Regions from separate parts of the Cobetia sp. BMC6 genome, predicted to be linked through region 1. Evidence: predicted binding sites of a transcription regulator. Region 1 holds the regulator's gene; each other region holds the start of a gene.
What was found. The regulator sigma-54, encoded in region 1, starts transcription at its own class of promoters, with help from an activator protein. The targets are predictions, from matches to a motif close to TGGCACNNNNNTTGCTNT.

Region 1 (7,109 bases):
TCCTCCGGGAAGGACAGTACCGTTTCGACGCGCAGGCGCTCCTGCGCCTCCATGGAGTCGAGGACTTCGAGAATCACCGTATTCGGCAGGCGCTGCAGGATGTCGGCGACATCATCCGGCTCCAGGTTCTCGGTGGCGGCGAGAACGTCGACGGCGTCCATATCCTTGAGGAAGTCGGTCTGGATGTCTTCGCCAAGGTATTGGAGGACATCGCCCTGCAGCTCGGCATCGACCAGCTCCCAGAGCAGATTACGCTCCTTGGGGGGCGAGGATTCCAGCAGGTGGGCCACGTCCACCGGCGCGAGGCCGCGATTGAGCATGCGTCTTGCCTGTTCCAGCTCGCCGCTTTCCAGCGCCTGTGACAGGCGATCAAGTCTTGGCTTGAGTTTACGAGACGTCTTGCTCATCTGTCGGCTTCCCCTGTCGACATGAAGGACAGTGCTGATTCTACCATTGGCGTAGGGGGGCGCGTCGACAAAAGAAAACAGTGTTTCTTATCAAAAGAACAATCCACGTTCCGTCACTGGCGCAAAAGCAGCGTTGCATGGCTGCCAAGGCAAGGATAGGTGCAGGGCCAAGGATAAGGGTAGGCGTGAGGGCAGGTGCAAGAACAGGCGCGAGACGCCCTGCGTAAACAGTGATGGAGCTGCCCAGGGGAGCTGCGCGAGGGGCTGACCGAAAAGGGAGCGGGCCGAAAGGAAGGCTGTGCGCAAAGGGCGAAAGGGGCAGGGAGGCAAGCGCCAGAAGAACGTGTCGCAATGCACATCCCTGATGTACAGCGCTAATGCATGGCGCAAATGTACAGCGCTGTCAGTGGCGGTTATTCGTCTTCCTCGAAACGCGCCTCGAACAGCGCCTCGATGGCCAGCATCGCCTCATCGGCCTGTTCGCCCTCGACATCGATCAACAGCGTGGTGCCGCAGGGTGCGGCAAGCATCAGCAATGCCATGACATTGGCTGCATTGGCGCGTCGCTCGCCATGGCTGACCATCACCGTTGCGCAATAGGGCGCACAGCAATTGACCAGCTTGGTGGCTGCGCGGGCGTGCAGCCCGCGGCGGTTGGTCAGCGTCAGCTCACGAGAGGGCATCGCGATGCTCCTGCTGATCACTTGTCTCACCTGGGTTGCTCAGCGCGGTATGAATGCCCAGCTCGCGGTGACGCAGGCGCACCTCAGGCAGGCGCTCGGCAAAGTAGCTCGCCAGCTGCTCGCACAGGTAGACGCTGCGATGCTGGCCGCCGGTACAGCCCACGGACACCGTCAGGTAGCTGCGGTTGCTGTCCTGATAGGCGGGCAGCCAGCGTTCCAGCCAGCCGGCGATATCGTCATGCATCGCCTGGACGGTGGGGTAGCGCTGCAGGAATTCGGCCACGCTGTCATCGCGACCGGTATCGCCGCGCAGATTGATGTCCCAGTACGGGTTGGGCAGGCAGCGGGCATCGAACACCATGTCGGCGTCGGTCGGCACGCCATGCTTGAAGCCGAAGGATTCAAAGGTCAGCGTCAGGTGGCGAGAGCTGTGCTGGGCGACCTGCTCGGTGATCCGCGAGCGCAGGTCGTGCACGCTCAGGTTGGTCGAGTCGATGACCAGATCGGCCTTCTGGCGAATCGGGGCGAGCGTCTTCTGCTCGATCTCGATGGCCTCGGCCAGGGTGTGGTCGTTGTCGCGCGTCAGAGGGTGACGACGCCGGGTCGCCGAGTAGCGTTCCAGCAGCACTCGCGAATCGGTGGTCAGGTAGACGACCTGCACGTCCATGCCACTCTGGCGGACGTTGTCGAGCAATTCGGGGAAGCGGGTCAAGGCTTCCGGCAGGTTGCGGGCATCGATGGAGACCGCGATACGTCGGCGTGCCGGGCTGTCCTGTTCGAGCTGATCGACCAGTGGCGCCAGCAGCATGCCGGGCAGATTGTCGATGGCATAGTAGCCAATGTCTTCCAGCGCCTGGAGAGCGATGGATTTCCCGGAGCCGGAGCGGCCGCTGATGATCACGATCTTCATGAAGTGCTCTCCAAGGGCGAGGTCAACGTCGAAAGAATGCAGGGGTGGGGCAGAAGGTTGCCCGCTATCAGTGCGCTGTACGTCGGCCGATGGGAGGCCAGCAAGACGAAAGCCCGGACGATGTCCGGGCCTGTGATTCAGCGCGCCGGTAATTCGGCGATGGCTTGGGTCAATGCCTCAAAGAGTGCACGCTGGCTGTCTGCCTGGCGCAGGGCCGAGCGATTGGTCGGGGAATTGAGCAATTCCGCGACCTGCCCGAGCAGCGTCAGATGGGTCTCGTCCGCTTCCTCAGGCACCAGCAGCACGAATAGCAGATCGATGGGTTCTCCGTCGATGGCATCGAAGTCGATGGGTTCACCGAGCTTCAGAAACGCAGCGATTGGTGTCTTGCAATGCGGGCTGCGTGCATGGGGCACGGCCACACCGTGGCCGATGCCGGTCGACCCCAGTCTCTCGCGCCCGATCAGGCGCGAGAAGACTTCCTGGCTATCCAGGCTGGGAATGTTCTGTGCGATGAAGGTGCTGAAGAATTCAAGCACCCGCTTCTTGCTCCCCCCGGGGACACCGTAAAGGGTGCGCTCGGGGGGAAGGATCTGATCAAGTGTCATGGCTGAAGGTCAACGGGTCCCGGTGCCCTGAGCACGAGCCTGGGACTTTTCCTTGTGTTTGACCAGCTGGCGATCCAGCTTGTCGGCGAGCGCGTCGATGGCAGCGTACATGTTGGGGTCTTCTGCCAGGGCGTGGAGGTCAGCGCCTGCTGCGTGCAAGGTGCAGGCAGCCTGCTGGCGCTCCTTCTCGATCGACAGTGTCACCTGAACATTGGTGATGTTGTCGTAATGCCGTTCGAGGCGAGCGAGCTTCTCGTTGACGTAATCGCGGAGAGGATCGGTAAGTTCCACATGATGCCCGGTGATATTCACTTGCATGGACACGCTCCTTTATCCAGCGGGTTGCCATTCAATTGTAACCCTTTTTGACTACGAGCAAACCCTGATCGGACGCTCTGCAACAGGCTTGACGACCACCGTCTGGCGATGTTTTCGCGCCCTTGCCAGCGGCGTCAGATGTCGTGAGCGTCTGTACCGACAATGCCCAAGCTTTGCGCAAAGATCAACGCTGCGCTGCATCGTGGCTCAGTGCTTGTCTTCAACTCAGTGAGGGGTAACGGAATGGACTTCAAGGTCACGCTTGAAGGGTGGTGCATGAAAGGCGCGCAAGAAGACGGGTTTTCGTCGCCAATCCCTGCATGTACGCCGCCTTTCAGGCGCTTGGGTTGCGTGGAGCAAGCAGCGTGCCGGAAGGATCACCGAGTGACATCCCGGTGCAATACGGCTAAAAGTGACTTTAAAAACATGCGATTGACGGTAAATGATGCAGCCGGAATGATGGATTTTTGCCATCATCCTGCGCGCCATGATGGGCCATTGACGAGCGGTTGACGGAATGACAGGGCGCGCGACAGGCGCGCCGGTGTCAGTAATGTCAGAGGCTGGTGAGAGAGAAAACCAGCGTTTGAGGTTGGCGGCAACGGCCATGATAGGAGGGAGACCAGGCGCATGGCAGCCGCAGATGACACATCAGGCCAGACGCTTGCGCTCGCTGGAGGATGGGATGCCCATCGCTTCGCGATACTTGGCCACGGTACGGCGTGCGACCTCGATGCCATCGCTGGCGAGCAGGTCGACCAGGCGTGAGTCGGAGAGAGGCTTGCGAGCCGGCTCTTCCGCAATCAGCTTGCGGATGCGGGCACGAATGGCGGTGCTTGAGTGGGCGTCGCCACTGCCGCTGCCACCGACCTGGCTCGAGAAGAAGAACTTGAGCTCGAAGACGCCGCGCGGGGTGTGGATGTATTTCTGGGTCGTGACCCGCGAGATGGTCGATTCGTGCATCTCGACCACTTCGGCGATGTTGGCCAGAATCAGTGGCTTCATGCCTTCCTCGCCTTGCTCGAGGAAGTCGATCTGGCGCGCCATGATCTCGCGGCCGACCTTGAGCAGGGTGTCATTGCGTGATGACAGGCTCTTCATCAGCCAGCGCGCTTCCTGCAGGTTGTCCTTGAGGAAGGTGTTGTCGGCGGACTTGTCGGCACGCTTGATCAGTGCGGCGTATTCCGGCTGGATGCGCAGCTTGGGCAGCGCTTCCGGGTTGAGCTCGACCTGCCAGCCGTGGCGGGTATGACGCACCAGTAGATCAGGGATCACGTAATCGCTGGCGGGCTCGCCCCAGGCGGATGCCGGACGCGGATCGAGCGCGCGCACCAGGCGGATGACGTGATCCAGCTCGTCATCGTCAAGGCTCAGTCGGCGCTTGAGCAGCTTGCGATCATCGTTGCCCAGTGCCTCGAGGAATTGACGTACCAGGCGACGCGCCTGCGCCAGCAGCGGCAGATCATCCGGCAGCAGCGCCAGTTGCAGCAGCAGGCACTCGCGCAGGTCGCGGGCGAAGACGCCGGTCGGGTCGAACTGCTGCAGACGCAGCAGTACCTGCTCGAGCTCGGAGGCCTTGAGGCCGGGCAGGCCCTGGCCGCGCAGACCATCGACCAGCTCATCGAGTGACAGGCTCAGGTAACCGGCACCGTCGACGGCATCGATCAGGCTCTCCGCCATCTGGCGTTCACGGCCATCGAGGTCGGTCATCGCCAGCTGCCAGCGCAGGTGGTCCTGCAGGCTCTCGACGCTGGTATTGCGATCGAAGTCCGGCCCTTCTTCGCTCCCGCTGCCACTGCCGGAGCTGGTCAGGCTACCGGCGTGGTCCTGGTAGAGGTCCGACCAGTCACTGTCGAGGGGGTATTCCTCGGGAATCTCGCTCGAGGAGTCGGCAGTGGAAATCTCGCTCGTATCCTGTGTCTCTATGACATCCAGCGACTCGTAGTCCTCGTCGAGCTCCAACATGGGGTTGGACTCGAGGGCTTGCTGAATCTCCTGACGCAGGTCGAGCGTCGACAGCTGCAGCAGCTGGATCGCTTGCTGAAGCTGCGGCGTCATGGTCAGCGAGGTGCCGAGGCGGAGTTGCAGGGTGGGTTTCATGGAGTCAGTCAATTCACGGCAAAGGAACGTGCTTACTACGCTATACCGTGACTCGGGCCACTGACAAGTGGTTGCAGTGAATATTCAAGCAACTTGCATGCCATGTTTACACCAAGGTGGTATGGACGTCATGCATGCGCCTGATGTCAGACATGAAAAAGCCGCTACGCGATAAAATCACGCAGCGGCTTATGAAGCTTTCGCCGTGGGAGGGCTCAGCGCATCCGCTGGCCCTAGAGCGTGAACTCGTGGCCCAGGTAGACGTCGCGTACCTGCTGGTTGGCCAGGATGGAGTCCGCGTCACCGTGAGCGATGATCTGACCATCGCCGACGATATAGGCGGTGTCACAGATATCGAGTGTCTCGCGCACGTTGTGGTCGGTGATCAGCACGCCGATGCCACGGTCACGCAGTTGACGCACGATGCTCTTGATCTCGCCCACCGAGATGGGGTCGACGCCGGCGAAGGGCTCATCGAGCAGTACGAAGTCCGGCTCGGTGGCCAGTGCACGGGCAATCTCGACCCGACGACGCTCCCCGCCGGACAGGCTCATGCCGGCACTGGCACGAATATGCGTGATGCTGAATTCCTCGAGCAACTCTTCAAGACGTGCCTTGCGGCCATTGCGATCCAGATCCTTGCGGGTTTCCAGAATCGCCATGATGTTGTCGGCCACCGACAGCTTGCGGAAGATCGACGCCTCCTGCGGCAGATAACCGATGCCGGCGCGTGCGCGTTGATGCATGGCGGCAGCGGAAAGGTCCTTGTCGTCGATGGAGACGTTGCCGGCATCGGCGCGCACCAGCCCGACGATCATGTAGAACGAGGTCGTCTTGCCGGCGCCGTTGGGGCCCAGCAGGCCGACGATGTCACCCTGGCGGATCTCAAGCGAGATGTCCTTGACCACCTTGCGGCCCTTGTAGGCCTTGGCCAGATGGCGAGCGCTCAGCGTACGCGGGGTAGCAGCAGTCATGACTCAGTTTTCCTTGCTGGCATTGGCGCCGCGCGGCGTCAAAGTCATGTGTACGCGACCGCCTTCGGTCTGCTGTGCCGTCTTGCTGTTGTTGGCGTTCACCTGGCGCTTGTCGAGGAAATACTCCACGTAGCCGCCTTCGAAGGTGTCATCGCCTTTCTCGAGACGCGCATTGCCGACCAGCTCCACGCGGCGCTCCAGCGCATGATAGCGGATGGTGTCGGCCCAGCCCTTGACCAGCTTCTCGTCGGGTGCGGGTTGCTGTTCCAGGTAGGCACGCTTGCCGGTGGCCTTGACCAGCGAGATCTCGCCGCTGCCGGCGCGGCTGATATCGACGCGGCTGGCATCGAGCTTCATGCTGCCCTGGCGCATCTCCACCTGGCCGGTGTAGGTGGCTGTGCCGGCCTTGTCATCGAGAGACAGGGCGTCCGCGGCGATGTTGATCGGCTGGCTGGCATCGCTGTCCAGCGCCATGGAGGCCGGGGCGAAGGTGGACATGCCCAGTGCCAGGCAGAGCGCCATGACACCGCTGTTGAGGGTCTGGCGACAGGCCGTCAAGGGCTTGCGAGTCGGGGAGGTCATGGTGGCTCCTTGGCATGACGGGGTCGCCGCCCGAGCAATGATGCCATCGAGCGGCAGGGAAGAAGGTGTTGCGGCGCGGGTCATGGCGCGACGGCCAGCCCGGCAGGTTCATTCACCGCTGGCAGGCGCTGCCTCGAAGGTGCTGTTGATGCGCCCGTCATCGGTAGTGGTGCTGTCGGTGCCCGAGTCGATGCGCTCGGCTTCCTTGCTGGCCTCGCTCTGGCCCGTGCCGGGTTGCAGGACGCTGCGCACGCGGCCCTGCAGCACGGCGGAATCCCGGGAGAGGTCGGCGCTGAAGCTGTCGCTTTCGACATGCTGGCCATTCTGGGTGATCACGACCGGCACGTCACTCCAGGCGCGATTCTGATCACGGCTGTAGTGCAGAACATCGGTATCGAGGGTCCAGCGGTCATCGGGCTGGCGCAGTCTGGCATTGCCCTCGAGAGTGAAGGTGTCGCCGCCGGCGCTCAACACGCCACTGTCCCCCGTGGCATACCAGCGGCGGTCTTCACTGTCGTTGGTGCGAA
Region 2 (7,109 bases), on a different contig from region 1:
TCGGCGAGACCGGCCTGCACGATGGCGAGCAGATCGAAGAGCCCGATGATCAGTACCAGCGAGGTGTCCTTGAACAGGGCGATGAAGGTATTCACGATGCCGGGAATCATCAGCTTGAGCGCCTGGGGCAGCACGATCAGCCCCATGTTGCGCCAGTAGCCCAGTCCCAGCGCCATGCCAGCCTCGGTCTGCCCCTTCGGGATCGCCTGCAGGCCACCACGCACCACTTCCGCCATGTAGGCACTCTGGAACAGGGTGATGCCGATCAGCGCACGCACCAGCTTGTCGAGATTGACCTCACCGGGCACGAACAGCGGCAGCATCACCGAGGCCATGAACAGCACCGTGATGAGCGGCACACCGCGCCAGAACTCGATGAACACCACACAGATGCTCTTCACGATCGGCATTTCGGAGCGACGCCCCAGCGCCAGCAGGATCCCCAGTGGCAGTGCCGCTACGATACCCACCACCGCCAGCACCAGCGTCAGCATCAGACCGCCCCACTCGTGGGTGCCGACGATCTCGAGGCCGAAGCTGCCGCCATGCAGCAGGAAGTAGGCAATGAAGGGGAACACCGCCAGGCTGACGATGGCGACCCAGCCCTTGGCCGGCAGCTTCGGAATCGCCAGCCAGGCGATCAGAGCCGCAAAGACGGCGAAGACGATATCGACCCGCCAGGTTTCCTCACTCGGGTAGAAGCCGTAGATGAACTGATCGAGACGCGCACTGATGAACACCCAGCAGGCGCCCTCCCCCGTGCAGTCCTCTCGTGAGGTACCGCTCCAGCTGGCATCGATCAGCGCCCATTGCAGGCTGGGCACCACCAGCAGGTAGACCAGATACAGCGCGAACAGCGTGAACAATGTATTGATCGGTCCGGCGAACAGATTGGCTCGCAGCCAGGCCACCGCGCCGATGCTGTCGCTCGGCGCCGGACGGGAATCGATCATCTTCTCGGTGACCCGTGACAGGGTCTTTTCAATCGACATGGGCAGACCCTCAGCGCTCGACCAACGCCATGCGGGCGTTGAACCAGTTCATGAACATGGAGACCAGCAGACTGATGGTCAGATAGACCAGCATCGTCATGGCGATCACCTCGATGGCCTGACCGGTCTGGTTGAGCGTGGTACCCGCGAAGACCGAGACCAGATCGGGGTAGCCGATGGCCGTGGCCAGCGACGAGTTCTTGATCAGGTTCAGGTACTGGCTGGTCAGCGGCGGGATGATGACGCGCAGCGCCTGCGGCACCACCACCAGACGCAGTGTCATGCCACCGGACAGCGACAACGCCCGTGAGGCTTCGGTCTGGCCGTGCGGTACCGCTTCGATGCCGGAACGCACGATCTCGGCGATGAAGGCTGCGGTATAGACCGACAGCGCGACCCACAGGGCGAGGAACTCGGGAACGACCGTGATGCCGCCACGGAAGTTGAACCCCTTGAGTTCCGGCAGCTCCCAGCTCAGCGGCATGCCCATCGCGAAGTAGGCCAGCAGCGGCGCCACGATGATCAGACCGAGCGAGATCCAGCCCGCCGGCAGGCGCTGACCGGTACGTGCCTGCCGCTGTCGGTTCCAGTAGCTGAAGATGCCGCTGGCGACGATGGCCAGCACGAACACGGCGATCACCACCGAGAAACCGCTGGAGGTGATGGGGGCCGGCACGAACAGACCACGCACGTTGAGGAAGAATGCCTCGCCCAGCGACAGCGAGCCACGCGGACTCGGCAGGGTTCTCAAAACGGCGAAATACCAGAAGAAGATCTGCAGCAGCAGCGGGATGTTGCGGAAGACTTCGATATAGACCGCCGCCAGTCGCGAGATCAGCCAGTTGGGGGACAGACGCGCGACCCCCATGATGAAGCCGATCACGGTCGCGGCAATGACACCCAGTGCGGATATCAACAAGGTATTGAGCAGGCCGACGATGAAGGTATCGCCATAGGTGGATTGCTCGGAATAGTCGATCAGGCTCTGCAGGATGCCAAAGCCTGCGGTGTTGTCCAGAAAGGCAAAGCCGGTGGTGATGCCACGGCTTTCGAGGTTGGTCAGGGTATTGCTGACGATGATCGCCAACACACCGAACACGCCTGCCAGCATCAATAGCTGGAAGATCAGTGCCCGCTTGGCCGGGTCACGCCAGAATGGCGGCTTGACCGTGGCCGGCGGGCGAGAAGCAGGTTGTGTCATACAGGCAATCTCCGCCGGAAAGCTATGCGACTTCCGCCTGCCGTCCTATCGAACGGCAGGTCAGTTATCTCTCGGCACTCGATGAATGGGTCACGAGGAACAGGCTGGGCCTCACAGGCCAGGCCTCATCAACTGGGGGCCCACATGACGCTGGCCAGAGGAAGTGGAGCAAGACGCTCACTTCCCCTGGCCAGCGTCCTTGCTCAGCCTGTCATGAGGGGCAAGGCCCACCCGCAGTACAGGGCGAGCCCGCGCATCAGCGAACCGGCGGGGCGTACTGGACGCCGCCATCGGTCCACAGTGCGTTCAAGCCACGCTCGATACCCAGTGCGGAGCCGGTACCCACATTGCGCTCGAACATCTGGCCGTAGTTACCGACCTGCTTGATGACCTGGTAGGCCCAGTCAGCCGGCAGCCCCATGGCTTCGCCGTAGTTGCCATCGGCACCGACCAGACGCGCGACGTTCGGGTTGGTATCTGCCTTCTTCTCTTCGATGTTGTCGGAGGTCAGCCCCATCTCCTCGGCATTGATCTGCGCGAACAGGGTCCATTTGACGATGTTGAACCACTGGTCATCGCCCTGACGGACGACGGGGCCCAGCGGTTCCTTGGAGATGACTTCCGGCAGCACCATCGCGGACGCCGGATCGGAGAGCTTGATACGCAGCGCGTAGAGCTGGGACTGGTCGGAGGTCAGAACATCACAACGGCCAGCCTCAAAGCCCTTGACGGTCTGATCGGAGGTATCGAAGACGACCGGTTCGAAGGACATGTCGTTGAGGCGGAAGTAGTCCGCCAGGTTCAGCTCGGTGGTGGTACCGGACTGGATGCAGACTGCCGCGCCGTCCAGTTCCTTGGCACTGGAGACGCCCAGGTCCTTGCTGACCATGAAGCCCTGACCGTCGTAATAGTTCACGCCAGCGAAGTTGAGGCCCAGTGAGGTGTCACGGGTCGCCGTCCAGGTGGTGTTGCGGGACAGGACATCAATCTCGCCGGACTGCAGCGCGGTGAAACGCTCCTTGGCCGTCAGCGGTACATAGCGCACCTTGCTGGCATCGCCCAGCACGGCTGCCGCGACGCCGCGGCAGACGTCGACATCGAGGCCCTGCCAGTTACCGGCGTCATCCGGTGCCGAGAAGCCCGGCAAGCCGGTGCTGACGCCACACTGGACAAAGCCCTTTTCCTTGACGCTATCCAGGGTCGCGGCACTGGCGCCTGTCGCCATGGAGGCGGCCAGGACAGCGGCGCTAGCGATCAGCAGTGGCTTCTTGTTGTTATGCATCGTGATTCCCTCGCGAAAGTCTGGAGTCCGCTCGATCAGCCTCGAGTCAGAAGTGGTGCAATGCATTGCATGGCACCTATCGACAATAGCAAGCCGCGTTCCAATTTCCGCCTGTCGCGTGATCCGCTGCGTTCAACGCTGAAAAAAGCATTGAAGCCCAGTGATATAGGCCAAATCCTCGGGGTGGGGCGGCGGATCATTCCGCACGAATGGCGCTCAGTTAGGCTCATGGTGGGACCAGTTCGCCTCATATCGGTGCAAAATAAAAACGGCCGTTTCATTGCGAAACGGCCGTTGGCGGTGCAGCGATGTAGCGCGAGTGTCAGATTGCGACCAATGTCTCGGTCTGTCTGACTCAACGCTTGTTCATCCCATCAGTCACGTTTTCGTGCCTGATGGGGCTTGCTTGCCACCGCAAGGTGCATGCGGATCACTTCTCCAGCAGGCGCTGCATGAAGGGCGGTAGCACCAGGGCGGCGCGATGGGCTTCGACGGTATAGAAGTCACGCGCGAAGGTGGCGGCAGCGGCGTCTTCCTCGCGGAAGGACTTCACATCACAGCCCTTGCCCGCCAGGGTGCAGCTCCACCAGCCGGACGGATACACCGGCTGCGGGAACGGCAGGGTCGCGACGCTATCAAAGCCCGCTTCGCCCATGTCGTTGCGCAGGTCCTTGATGATGGAATCGGTGTGATAGAGCGGAGACTCGCTCTGCTGCACCATCAGGCCGCCCTGCTTGAGGATACGATGGCAACGCTTGAGGAAGTCGGTCTTGAACAGACCTTCCGCCGGGCCGACCGGATCGGTGGAATCGACGATCAGCACATCGATGCTCTCGTCCGGGCAGTTGTCGACCCACTTGACGCCATCCTCGAACAGCAGCTCGGCGCGCGGGTCGTCATTGGACTCGACCAGCGCCGGGAAGAATTGCTCGGAGGCACGCGTGACCGCCGGATCGATATCGATCTGGGTGACCTTCTCCACGCCCGGGTGCTTGAGCACCTCACGCAGGGTCCCGCAATCGCCACCGCCGATGATGACGACACGCTTGGGGTCTGCATGAGCGAACAGCGCCGGATGCGACATCATCTCGTGATAGAGGAAGTTGTCACGGTCAGTCAGCATCACGCAGCCGTCCAGCACCATCAGATTGCCGTAGGTCTCGGTGGCATAGACTTCGAGATGCTGATAAGGAGTCTGCTCGTCATGCAGCTTGTGGCTGACCTTGAGCGAGAAGGCGCTGCCGTGGCGATCGAAGATTTCGGTAAACCAGGAGCCATCGAGACGTTCGGTCATGGGGGACCCTCGCATTGGATATCACAGACGGGATATCAAGGTATGGATAGAGACGGCACGATGGCCATCGGAAATTGCGCCAACCAGCACTGCGCCAGCATCAAGCCGGCAGTTCACGGCCCGCATGACGATCACGTGTCGTGATGCGTTACATGCCGGGCAAGCGCCAACATGGCGCAGGCGCTGCACCATAGCCAAAGACGGGCGGAGTGGAAAGTGTTGATGCATGACAATTTCAGTCAGGCCGCGTATCGGTGACACGCGGCCCGGGGGAGAGGCTCAGCGAGAGGCCGGGCCGAGGCGGGCCAGATGGAGAATCAGCCTGACGCCCTGAAACACTCCCAGCCCGATGAGGATGCCGGCGAGGTCCGCCAGCGCATCCAGTACTTCAGCGCCGCGATAGGGGATCGCCAGCTGCAGACATTCGATGGCGACGCCCAGCAGCAGCAGGACCGGCAGGATGATCAAGCTGGTCAAGCCCGCCAGCCGCGTAGTCAGCGCCAGCAACGCGAAGGCAGAGAAATGCTGCAGCTTGTCCCAGGGGAAGGTCTGCTCCGGATGCGGCACGCCCGGGGAGAGCGTGCCGAACAGGATCAGCAACAGACACAGCAGCGCCACGAGGGCCCAACCGCGGCGCGGGATGAGACGCTGCTCGACCGGCGTCACGCTGACGCCCCCGCTTTGCGGCCATCGCGGTGCCCGGCCTGCCATGGCGCCGGGTGCACTGCCCGGCGCCCTTCTGCTGGCAGCCCTGCTGCTTGCCACCTTCTACAGGCAGCTACAGGGGTGACAGCAGAAAAGACCATTAAGGGCATCCCCATCAACCGCGGGCAACCGGTGTCGCATTGGCGGCGTCATCCTGATGGTAGGCCGGGCTCAGCTCGTGCAGCGCATCCATCAGGGCATTGACGTTACCCGGGTCGGTGAACTGGCTGATGCCGTGACCCAGATTGAAGATATGGCCCGGCCCCTGGCCGTAGCTGTCGAGGATACGCCCGACTTCGGCACGAATGGCGGCCGGCGTACCGAACAGCGCATTCGGGTCCAGGTTGCCCTGCAGGGCCACACGGTGGCCGACACGCTCACGCGCATTGGACATCTCGGTGGTCCAGTCGAGGCCGACGGCATCACAGCCGGTGGCGGCGATGTGCTCGAGCCATTGGCCACCATTCTTGGTGAACAGGATCACCGGCACACGGTTGCCTTCGCTGTCCGGCTTGAGGCCGGCGACGATCTGCTCCATGTAGCGCAGCGAGAACTCGAGGTAGGCCGGCGTGGACAGGGTGCCGCCCCAGGTATCGAAGATCTGCACCGCCTGAGCACCCGCAGCAATCTGGGCATTCAGGTAGTCGGTAACGGCCTGCGCCAGGGTGTCGAGCAGCTGATGCATGGCTTCCGGATTGGAATACATCAGGCCCTTCACGTGACGGAAGTCCTTGCTGGAACCGCCCTCGACCATATAGGTAGCCAGTGTCCACGGGCTGCCGGAGAAACCGATCAGCGGCACGCGACCGTTCAGCTCACGGCGGATGGTGGACACGGCACGCATGACGTAGTCGAGATCACGCTCGACATTCGGCACGCTCAGCGCCGCGATTTCCTCGGCAGTCCGCACTGTCTTGCGGAATTTCGGGCCTTCGCCAGTCTCGAAGTAAAGGCCCAGCCCCATGGCATCCGGGATGGTCAGGATGTCGGAGAACAGGATGGCGGCATCCAGCGGGAAGCGCTCCAGCGGCTGCAGCGTCACCTCGCAGGCACGCGCGGTGTCCATGCACAGGTCCATGAAGCCACCGGCCTGACCACGGACTTCGCGATATTCCGGCAGATAGCGGCCAGCCTGGCGCATCATCCAGACGGGAGTACGGTCGACCGGCTGACGGGCCAGCGCGCGCAGGAAGCGATCATTCTTCAAGGTCATCGGAATCACACATCAGCTCGGGGAATGTCTCGGCATTCTATCAGAGCCTGAGAAAAATCCCGCCCATCGTGGTGATGCAACAAATACATTGGCAAATCGCCCCACCTTATAGTCCCTTTGCTGGCGTCATCCGGCCATTGTGGTGGTGGCGGCAACAACGCTTTTCCATACAGAGCGATGAGTCATCGGCCACAGACTGGTAAACTCGCCACATGACTGCATGCTGGCCGCAGGTATCTCGAGCGACTCATCGAGACATTGCCGGACTGCCGCATGCCCGCGCTTTTTCAGCCCGGCGATTGTCCGGGCGTTCGAGGTGAACAGTGACCATTCGATTCATCGCCGCCTCGCGGCTGCCAACGCCCTGGGCGACCTTCACCATGCACGGTTTCGAGGATGAGACCACCGGCAAGGACCACATC
Region 3 (7,109 bases), on a different contig from region 1:
TGAGCTATGCGGGCTGGGTGATGTTCTGGCGTGCCTCGCACAGTCCGCTGGGCGAGTGGCAGCTGGAGCGTTCCGGGACCTCATGGAATCCGCCGTTTCCGGCGCTGACCAAGGGCGTGATCCTGTTCGCGCTGGCGGTGATGACCCTGCAGGCGCTGTGGCATCTCTATCAGACCTTCTTCTCGCCCCGTCCGCCCGAGGGCGGCAGTGAGTCTCATGACGCCTCCGACGCCACTCCCGGCGCCGCAGCTGACCACAAGGAGCTGCGCTGATGGATATCGCAACGGCTACGATGCTGCTGGTCGGCGGCATCTTCGCGCTGCTGGTCACCGGCCTGCCGCTGGCCTTCGTCACCGGCCTGGTCGCGCTGGCCTACACCTTCGGCTGGTTCGGTCCGATGGCGCTGCCGCTGGTCACCAGTCGTGTCTATGGCTTCGTCACCGAGTATTCGCTGGTGGCGGTGCCGATGTTCGTGCTGATGGCCTCGCTGCTGGACCGCTCGGGGATCGCCAGGGACCTGTTCAATGCCATGCGCGTGATGGCAGGGCGCCTGCCCGGTGGCGTGGCGATCCAGACCATCGTGGTGGCGTTCTTCCTCGCCGCGATGTCCGGCATCATCGGCGGAGAGATCGTGCTGCTGGGGATTCTGGCGCTGCCGCAGATGCTCAGGCTCGGCTATGACAAGCACATCGCCATCGGCGTGGTGTGTGCCGGCGGCTCGCTGGGCACCATGATGCCACCCTCCATCGTGCTGATCATCTATGGCCTGATCGCCAACCAGTCGATCGCGGACCTGTTCACCGCGGCGATCACCCCGGCCATCGTGCTGATGGCAAGCTACATCATCTACGTGCTGATCCGCTGTCTGCGCAACCCTTCACTGGGGCCGGTAATGCCGGAGGAAGAGCGCCGCGCCAGCTTCCAGAGCAAGCGTGAGCTGCTCAAGGCCATCGGTGTGCCGGCGGTCATCGCGGGGCTGGTGCTGGGCTCCATCTACGGTGGCGTGGCCTCGGTGACCGAAGCCGCGGCGATGGGCAGCTTCGGCGTGCTGGTGGCGGTGATGCTGCGCGGTGAGTTCTCCATCACCCTGATGCAGCGCGCGCTGTCCCAGACCATGAACACCTGCGGCATGATCATCTGGATCGGTATCGGCGCGGCGGCGCTGGTCGGGGTCTACAACCTGATGGGCGGCAACCGCTTCGTGTCGAGCATGATCCTCGGCCTGGATATCCCGCCGCTGGCGATCATCATGGTGATGATGGCGATCCTGCTGCTGTTGGGGCTGTTCCTCGACTGGATCGGCATCGCAATGCTGACACTGCCGATCTTCGTGCCGATCATCGTGCAGCTCGGCTACGACCCGGTATGGTTCGGCGTGCTGTTCGCGGTCAACATGCAGGTGTCCTTCCTGTCGCCCCCCTTCGGGCCTGCCGCCTTCTATCTGAAAGGCGTGGCACCGGAAGGCATCAGTCTCAAGGATATCTTCGTCTCGCTGCTGCCATTCATCGCCATCCAGCTGTGCGTGCTGGCGATGTTGCTGCTGTGGCCGCAACTGTCGCTGTGGCTGGTCTAGGCTCAATAGACTTAGCCGTAGACTCGACGCCCTCGCAGATGCGAGGGCGTCGTCGTTGGTGACGTTGGATTTGCGCCGCCATGAGGCGTGACATCATGCAAGGCAGGCTTTGTGCTCTTTTATGGTGCAAATGAGCGGACACACAAACACAGCCACGATGAGAGTGGGCAGGCTGTCATGGCAGATGCACCATCTTGGCACATTCCCTGCAATGCTCTTGCAATGCCTGTCCGGTGCCACGAGATCCTGTCGAGGTGACCCCCGACACGCTGCAGCACTTCACGAGGAGAGTTCACATGTCAGAGACTCAAGCACCGCTGTTGTTGCTGACCGATCTGGATGGCTCGCTGCTGGATCACCACGATTACTCGCCGGGCCCGGCGCGCAGCTGGCTGACCCGCCTGCGCGCGCGCGGTGTCTGGGTCGTCCCCAATACCTCCAAGACGGCGGCGGAACTGGCGCCGCTGATGGACTCTCTGGGCCTGGCGGGCCAGCCATGGATCGCCGAGAACGGCGGCGTAGTGGCACTGCCTGCCGATTGGCTGAGCGCCTACCCGCTGGAAGCGGCCAGCGCCCCGGATGCACACGGCCTGTGTCGTATCGCGGTGGCGATGTCCCGCGACAGGATTCTCGCGGTACTGGATCAGCTGAGCGGGGAATTCGCCTTCGAGGGCTTCGCCTCGATGTCGGTGGCGAGAGTCAGCGAGCTGACGGGGCTGGGGGAGGAGGATGCGGCCCTGGCGGGACTGCGTGATGCCAGTGAGCCGCTGGTGTGGCGTGACGCGCCGGAGCGTCTCGAGGACTTTCGTGCGCGTCTGGCCAGCCATGGCCTCAAGCTGACACGTGGAGGGCGCTTCCACCATGTGACCGGGGACAGCGACAAGGGCGTGGCAGCGCGCTATCTGATTGCCCGCTACCGGCTCTGCGAGCGGGTGCGCCCCTGGACGCTGGGCTTCGGTGATGGCGCCAATGACCTGCCGCTGCTGGCCGCCGTCGACAACGCTGTGCTGATTCCCGGCGTCGGTGATACCTCACAGCGTGATCTGGAGCTTGCCGATCATCCGCAACTGGCGGATGAACGCCGCTGTTTTCGCGCCAATCTCCCCGGACCGCAGGGATGGGTCGAGGGATTGCGTCACTGGCTGGCCAATGGCCAGCCGGAAGAATGGACATCCAGAGGTCTGGGCGCCTGACGCCTGCCTGATGCGTGTCTTCGGCATGACAAGGAGCTGACATGAGCGATTTTTACCAGAATGGCATCATCACCAACTTCCATAACCTGACCGATCGTCCGGTGGAAGATCTCGAAGCGGACCTGATGCGCTTCTCCCGCAAGCGACCGATGAGCCTGATTCTGCCGTCGCTGTATTCCGAGCTGGAAGGTCCCGCCCTCAAGCATATCGTCGAGGAGCTGGCCCAGGTGCCCTACCTCAGCGAGATCGTGATCGGGCTGGACCGCGCCGACCGTGACCAGTTCGAGCATGCCAAGGAGTTCTTCTCACACCTGCCGCAGCATCACCGCATCCTCTGGAACGACGGGCCGCGCCTGCGGGCACTGGATGAGGAGCTGACCGAGCATGGCCTGGCGCCGATGGAGGCCGGCAAGGGGCGCAATGTCTGGTACTGCTCAGGCTACGTGCAGGCCTCGGGCATAGCCGAGGCAGTGGCACTGCATGACTGCGATATCGTCACCTATGACCGCGGCCTGCTGGCACGGCTGATCTACCCGGTGGCCCATCCGCAGTTCAACTACGAGTTCTGCAAGGGCTACTACTCGCGCATCGCCCAGGGCAAGCTCAATGGCCGCGTGGCACGCCTGATGGTCACGCCGTTGATCCGGGCGCTCAAGAAGGTCTATGGCCCGCTGCCGTACCTGGATTATCTCGACAGCTATCGTTATCCGCTGTCCGGCGAGTTCTCGATGCGCACCGATGTGCTGGCGGACATCCGCATTCCCAGTGACTGGGGGCTGGAGATCGGCGTGCTGTCCGAGGTCCACCGCAACTATTCCACCAAGCGCCTGTGTCAGGTGGACATCGCCGATGCCTATGATCACAAGCACCAGCCGCTGTCCGCGGAAGATGCGTTGGGCGGCTTGAATCGCATGAGTCTGGATATCGCCAAGGCGATGTATCGCAAGCTGGCCACGCTGGGCGTCGAGATGCACGGCGAGACCTTCCGCACCATCAAGGCGACCTACTACCGTATCGCGCTGGACCTGATCGAGACCTACTACAACGATGCCGTCATGAATGGTCTGACGGTGGACCGCCACAGCGAGGAAGCGGCGGTGGAGCTGTTCGCCTCCAACATCATGGATGCCGGCAGCGCCTTCCTCGACAATCCGCGCGACAAGCCCTTCATCCCCAGCTGGAACCGGGTGCAGTCAGCCGTACCGGACCTGCTCGAGCGCATGCACGAAGCGGTGGAGCTGGACAACCAGTAACGCTCGCGGCGGGAAACAGCGAGACCCACGACAACGGGGCTGCCAGTGGCAGCCCCGTTGTCGTGGGCAGAGGGAAGAAGCGCGGGCGTCAGACGACCTCGATGGCCGGCGGGCGCACGGTTTGCTCCATCAGCCAGGCCGCCTGATAGGGGCGGCGGGCCATGGTGGGATCGTAGGCCTTGTCGTGGCACAGATGGTCGGTCAGCGCGACGCCTTGCCAGCTTTCCGGCAGCGGCAGCACGCGCGGCTGATCGGTGACATTGAGAGCGAACAGCAAGCGACGCCCTTCATGGGTGACACGCTCGAAGACGAAGAAGTCCGGGCCGACATCGAAGACATTCTGGTCGGCATCCGGGTGGAAGCAGGGTTCGTTGCGGCGCAGTGCCATCCGGCGCTTGAGGGCGTGGAAGACCTCATGGGTTGCGGTGTTGGGGCTGGCCAACAGCGCTTCCAGTTCATCACGCTGCCACTTGCGGCGGTTGATGGCGCGCAGATGGCCATCGCGTTCGACGCCTTCCTGGTGATTGGGGGTCGCGGTCAGCGAGTGGATATACAGCCCCGGGATGCCCTGCAGGCTCAGCATCAGGGTCTGACTGGCGATGAAACGCTCTATCTGCCATGGGTCCTGGCCGCGCCGCGTGCCCTTGAGCGCATCGAAGTAGCTGATATTGAGCTCATAGGGGGTGTCGGCGCGGCCCGGGTTGGCGCGCATGCTGACGTAGCCACCGAAGTCATGCACCAGTCGCACCAGGGTGTCGCGCTCGTGGTCGGGCAGCAGGCCCTCAAGGGCGCGAACGCCGATGCCGTCGTGACTGGCGGTGAAGTTGAAGTAGCTGCAGCCGGAGGGCAACGACGGCAGGCTGGCGGCCCACTGGGTCAGGGCGCTGGCATCGCCGGAGGTCAGAGTGTGCAGCGTCAGTGGCGGCAACGTGAACTGATAGATCAGGTGCGCTTCATCGGCCTGGGCGCTGTCCTCGATGGCGGTGAGGTCGTGCTGTGACAGGCGATCGAGCCCGAAGTAGGACATGTTCTCGGCATGGGGCACGTTGGTCTCGGTGATCAACAGGCTCCCCGGCGCCAGATGGTCGACGATGGCGCGCAGCAGGCGTACCACGGCGTGTGTCTCCGGCAGGTGGATGCAGGGGGTACCCTGGCGCTTCCACAGGAAGGCCACCGCATCGAGGCGGATGATGCCCGCGCCCTGCTCGAGGTAATAAAGCAGGATGCCGATGAATTCGAGCAGCACATCGGGATTGGCGAAGTTCAGGTCGATCTGGTCATCCGAGAAGGTTGCCCAAAGATGGCGCAGGCCACGACGGGTATGCACCGGCGTGAGCAGGGCAGACGGGCGCGGGCGCACCACCTCGGAGACATCGGTGTCGGGGTCCATCTCGATGAAGTAGTCGCGACCGGGCTGCACGCCGGCCAGATAGTCGGCGAACCACAGTGACTCGCGCGAGCAGTGATTGATGACCAGGTCTGCCATCAGGTCGCGGTGCTTGCTCAGGCGCCGGATGTCCTGCCAATCGCCGAGGGCCGGATTGACCTCGCGATAGTGGATGACGCTGAAGCCGTCATCGCTGCTCCACGGAAAGAAAGGCAGCACGTGGACACCGGACAGGCTGTCGTCCAGTCGGCTGGCGAGGAAGTCGTGCAGGGTCGCCAGTGGCGCCTCGCCTTCCTGCTGCAGGCTGTCGCCGTAGGTGATCAGCCACTGATCGCGCTCGCTCCAGAGCGGCTCGCCTTCCGGCACGCGGGGGGTGAGGCGCGTGCGATGGAAGTCCAGTACCGTCTCCAGGCGTCTGAGGACTTCTTCATGACGCTGTGGATAGATCTCTGCGAGCAGACGTGTGGCGTGCGCCTGGAAATCAGCTTGCGAGAGACGTTTGGCGAGAGAGACTCTGGCGTGTGGCCTGGCGTTGCCCTCGCTCGGCGCGGGATCGGCTGCAGTGGAAGTCGAGTGATCGGAAGATGACGTATCGGACATGGGCAATCCTCGTGGCAGCAAAAGCGGTCTGGCTCTGCCGCGTGAGTCGCAATGGGCAGAGCGTGTCGCGGGTGATCTTCGTGAAGCGCGCCAGCGCCATCCTGCGGGGCCGATGGCGAGACAGGCGGGCGCGCATCAGATGAAGTCGACTGGTCGTCGCCTGGTGAAATCAATGAATGGCGCATCGCTCAGCGGCGCCCGTGGGTGACGGCCTGGCGCCTTTACCCCTGAGTCATGCACGCCTCGGGCCAGATTCGTCAAGCCTGCAAGGCAGGACGGCCAGCCTGCATGTGCCGGCTGGCCGTCCTGTCTGGCGTCATGTGGCCTGAGGCCGGCTGACGCCACTGCGCTTCATGACACGCTTTACTTGCGCAGCACGCGATACAGAATCAGCAGGATGACGGCGCCGAGCACGGCGATGACAAAGCTGGCCAGATTGAATCCCGTCACTTCCCCGAAGCCCATCAGGGTGCCGACCCAGCCACCGACCACGGCCCCCAGGATGCCGATGATGCTGGTGACGATGATGCCACCCGGGTCCTTGCCGGGCACGATCACCTTGGCGATGATGCCGGCAACAAGACCGAATATGATCCATGCAATGATTCCCATGTCGCAGCTCCTTGCGTCATCGTGATCAGTCTCGCGGCAGAGATCATCCGCCGCCAGTCGTGAAAGGATTCCACGGCTCGGGCAAGCGTCCTTGTGAGGCGCTTACCCTGACGTCATCTTTCGGTTATCGCGCGGGGATTTCAAGCCTGCCGGGCAGGATGATGGATGCTTTCGCCGCGGGGCTCGTCACCCGGGGCGACAATGCAGGAAACTCCTGCCACCCTTTGGCCGCTCCCCAAGGCCAGTTCAGATAGGTCGGGGCTGACATAGGCTCCCGTGGCGGGGCCTTAACGGTTACAATACCCGCCATTCGCTGTCATTCGGCTGCGCTGCGCCACTTCCTCGCTGTGCTTCGCGCGGGGCCGCAGCCACCTCGCACCCAAGCAGGCTCTCCAACATGCACTGTCCCTTCTGTGGAACTCATGAAACCAAGGTCACGGATTCCCGACTGGTGGTCGAGGGTGACCAGGTGCGGCGGCGTCGCCAGTGCG

Region 2: MKZ40_RS10190 (amino acid ABC transporter substrate-binding protein) is a predicted target of sigma-54. The motif match lies at 3,561-3,578, and genes of this name have one in related genera.
Region 3: MKZ40_RS02285 (HAD-IIB family hydrolase) is a predicted target of sigma-54. The motif match lies at 1,769-1,786, and genes of this name have one in related genera.

What each region holds. Positions count from the first base shown of each region.
Region 1 is NZ_JAKUMF010000002.1:108,582-115,690, forward strand. It holds gene mgtE (magnesium transporter) at 1-407, opposite strand, end outside; gene MKZ40_RS04675 (HPr family phosphocarrier protein) at 821-1,090, opposite strand; gene rapZ (RNase adapter RapZ) at 1,077-2,000, opposite strand; gene MKZ40_RS04685 (PTS sugar transporter subunit IIA) at 2,138-2,608, opposite strand; gene raiA (ribosome-associated translation inhibitor RaiA) at 2,618-2,926, opposite strand; gene MKZ40_RS04695 (RNA polymerase factor sigma-54) at 3,578-5,026, opposite strand; gene lptB (LPS export ABC transporter ATP-binding protein) at 5,260-6,000, opposite strand; gene lptA (lipopolysaccharide transport periplasmic protein LptA) at 6,004-6,582, opposite strand; gene lptC (LPS export ABC transporter periplasmic protein LptC) at 6,691-7,109, opposite strand, start outside.
Region 2 is NZ_JAKUMF010000004.1:146,679-153,787, forward strand. It holds gene MKZ40_RS10180 (amino acid ABC transporter permease) at 1-992, opposite strand, end outside; gene MKZ40_RS10185 (amino acid ABC transporter permease) at 1,003-2,193, opposite strand; gene MKZ40_RS10190 (amino acid ABC transporter substrate-binding protein) at 2,450-3,475, opposite strand; gene speE (polyamine aminopropyltransferase) at 3,906-4,769, opposite strand; gene MKZ40_RS10200 (VanZ family protein) at 5,049-5,435, opposite strand; gene hemE (uroporphyrinogen decarboxylase) at 5,590-6,687, opposite strand; gene ribA (GTP cyclohydrolase II) at 7,011-7,109, shown strand, end outside.
Region 3 is NZ_JAKUMF010000001.1:528,012-535,120, forward strand. It holds gene MKZ40_RS02275 (TRAP transporter small permease) at 1-272, shown strand, start outside; gene MKZ40_RS02280 (TRAP transporter large permease subunit) at 272-1,573, shown strand; gene MKZ40_RS02285 (HAD-IIB family hydrolase) at 1,870-2,766, shown strand; gene MKZ40_RS02290 (glycosyl transferase) at 2,808-4,019, shown strand; gene MKZ40_RS02295 (sugar phosphorylase) at 4,108-6,006, opposite strand; gene MKZ40_RS02300 (GlsB/YeaQ/YmgE family stress response membrane protein) at 6,370-6,618, opposite strand; gene nrdR (transcriptional regulator NrdR) at 7,016-7,109, shown strand, end outside.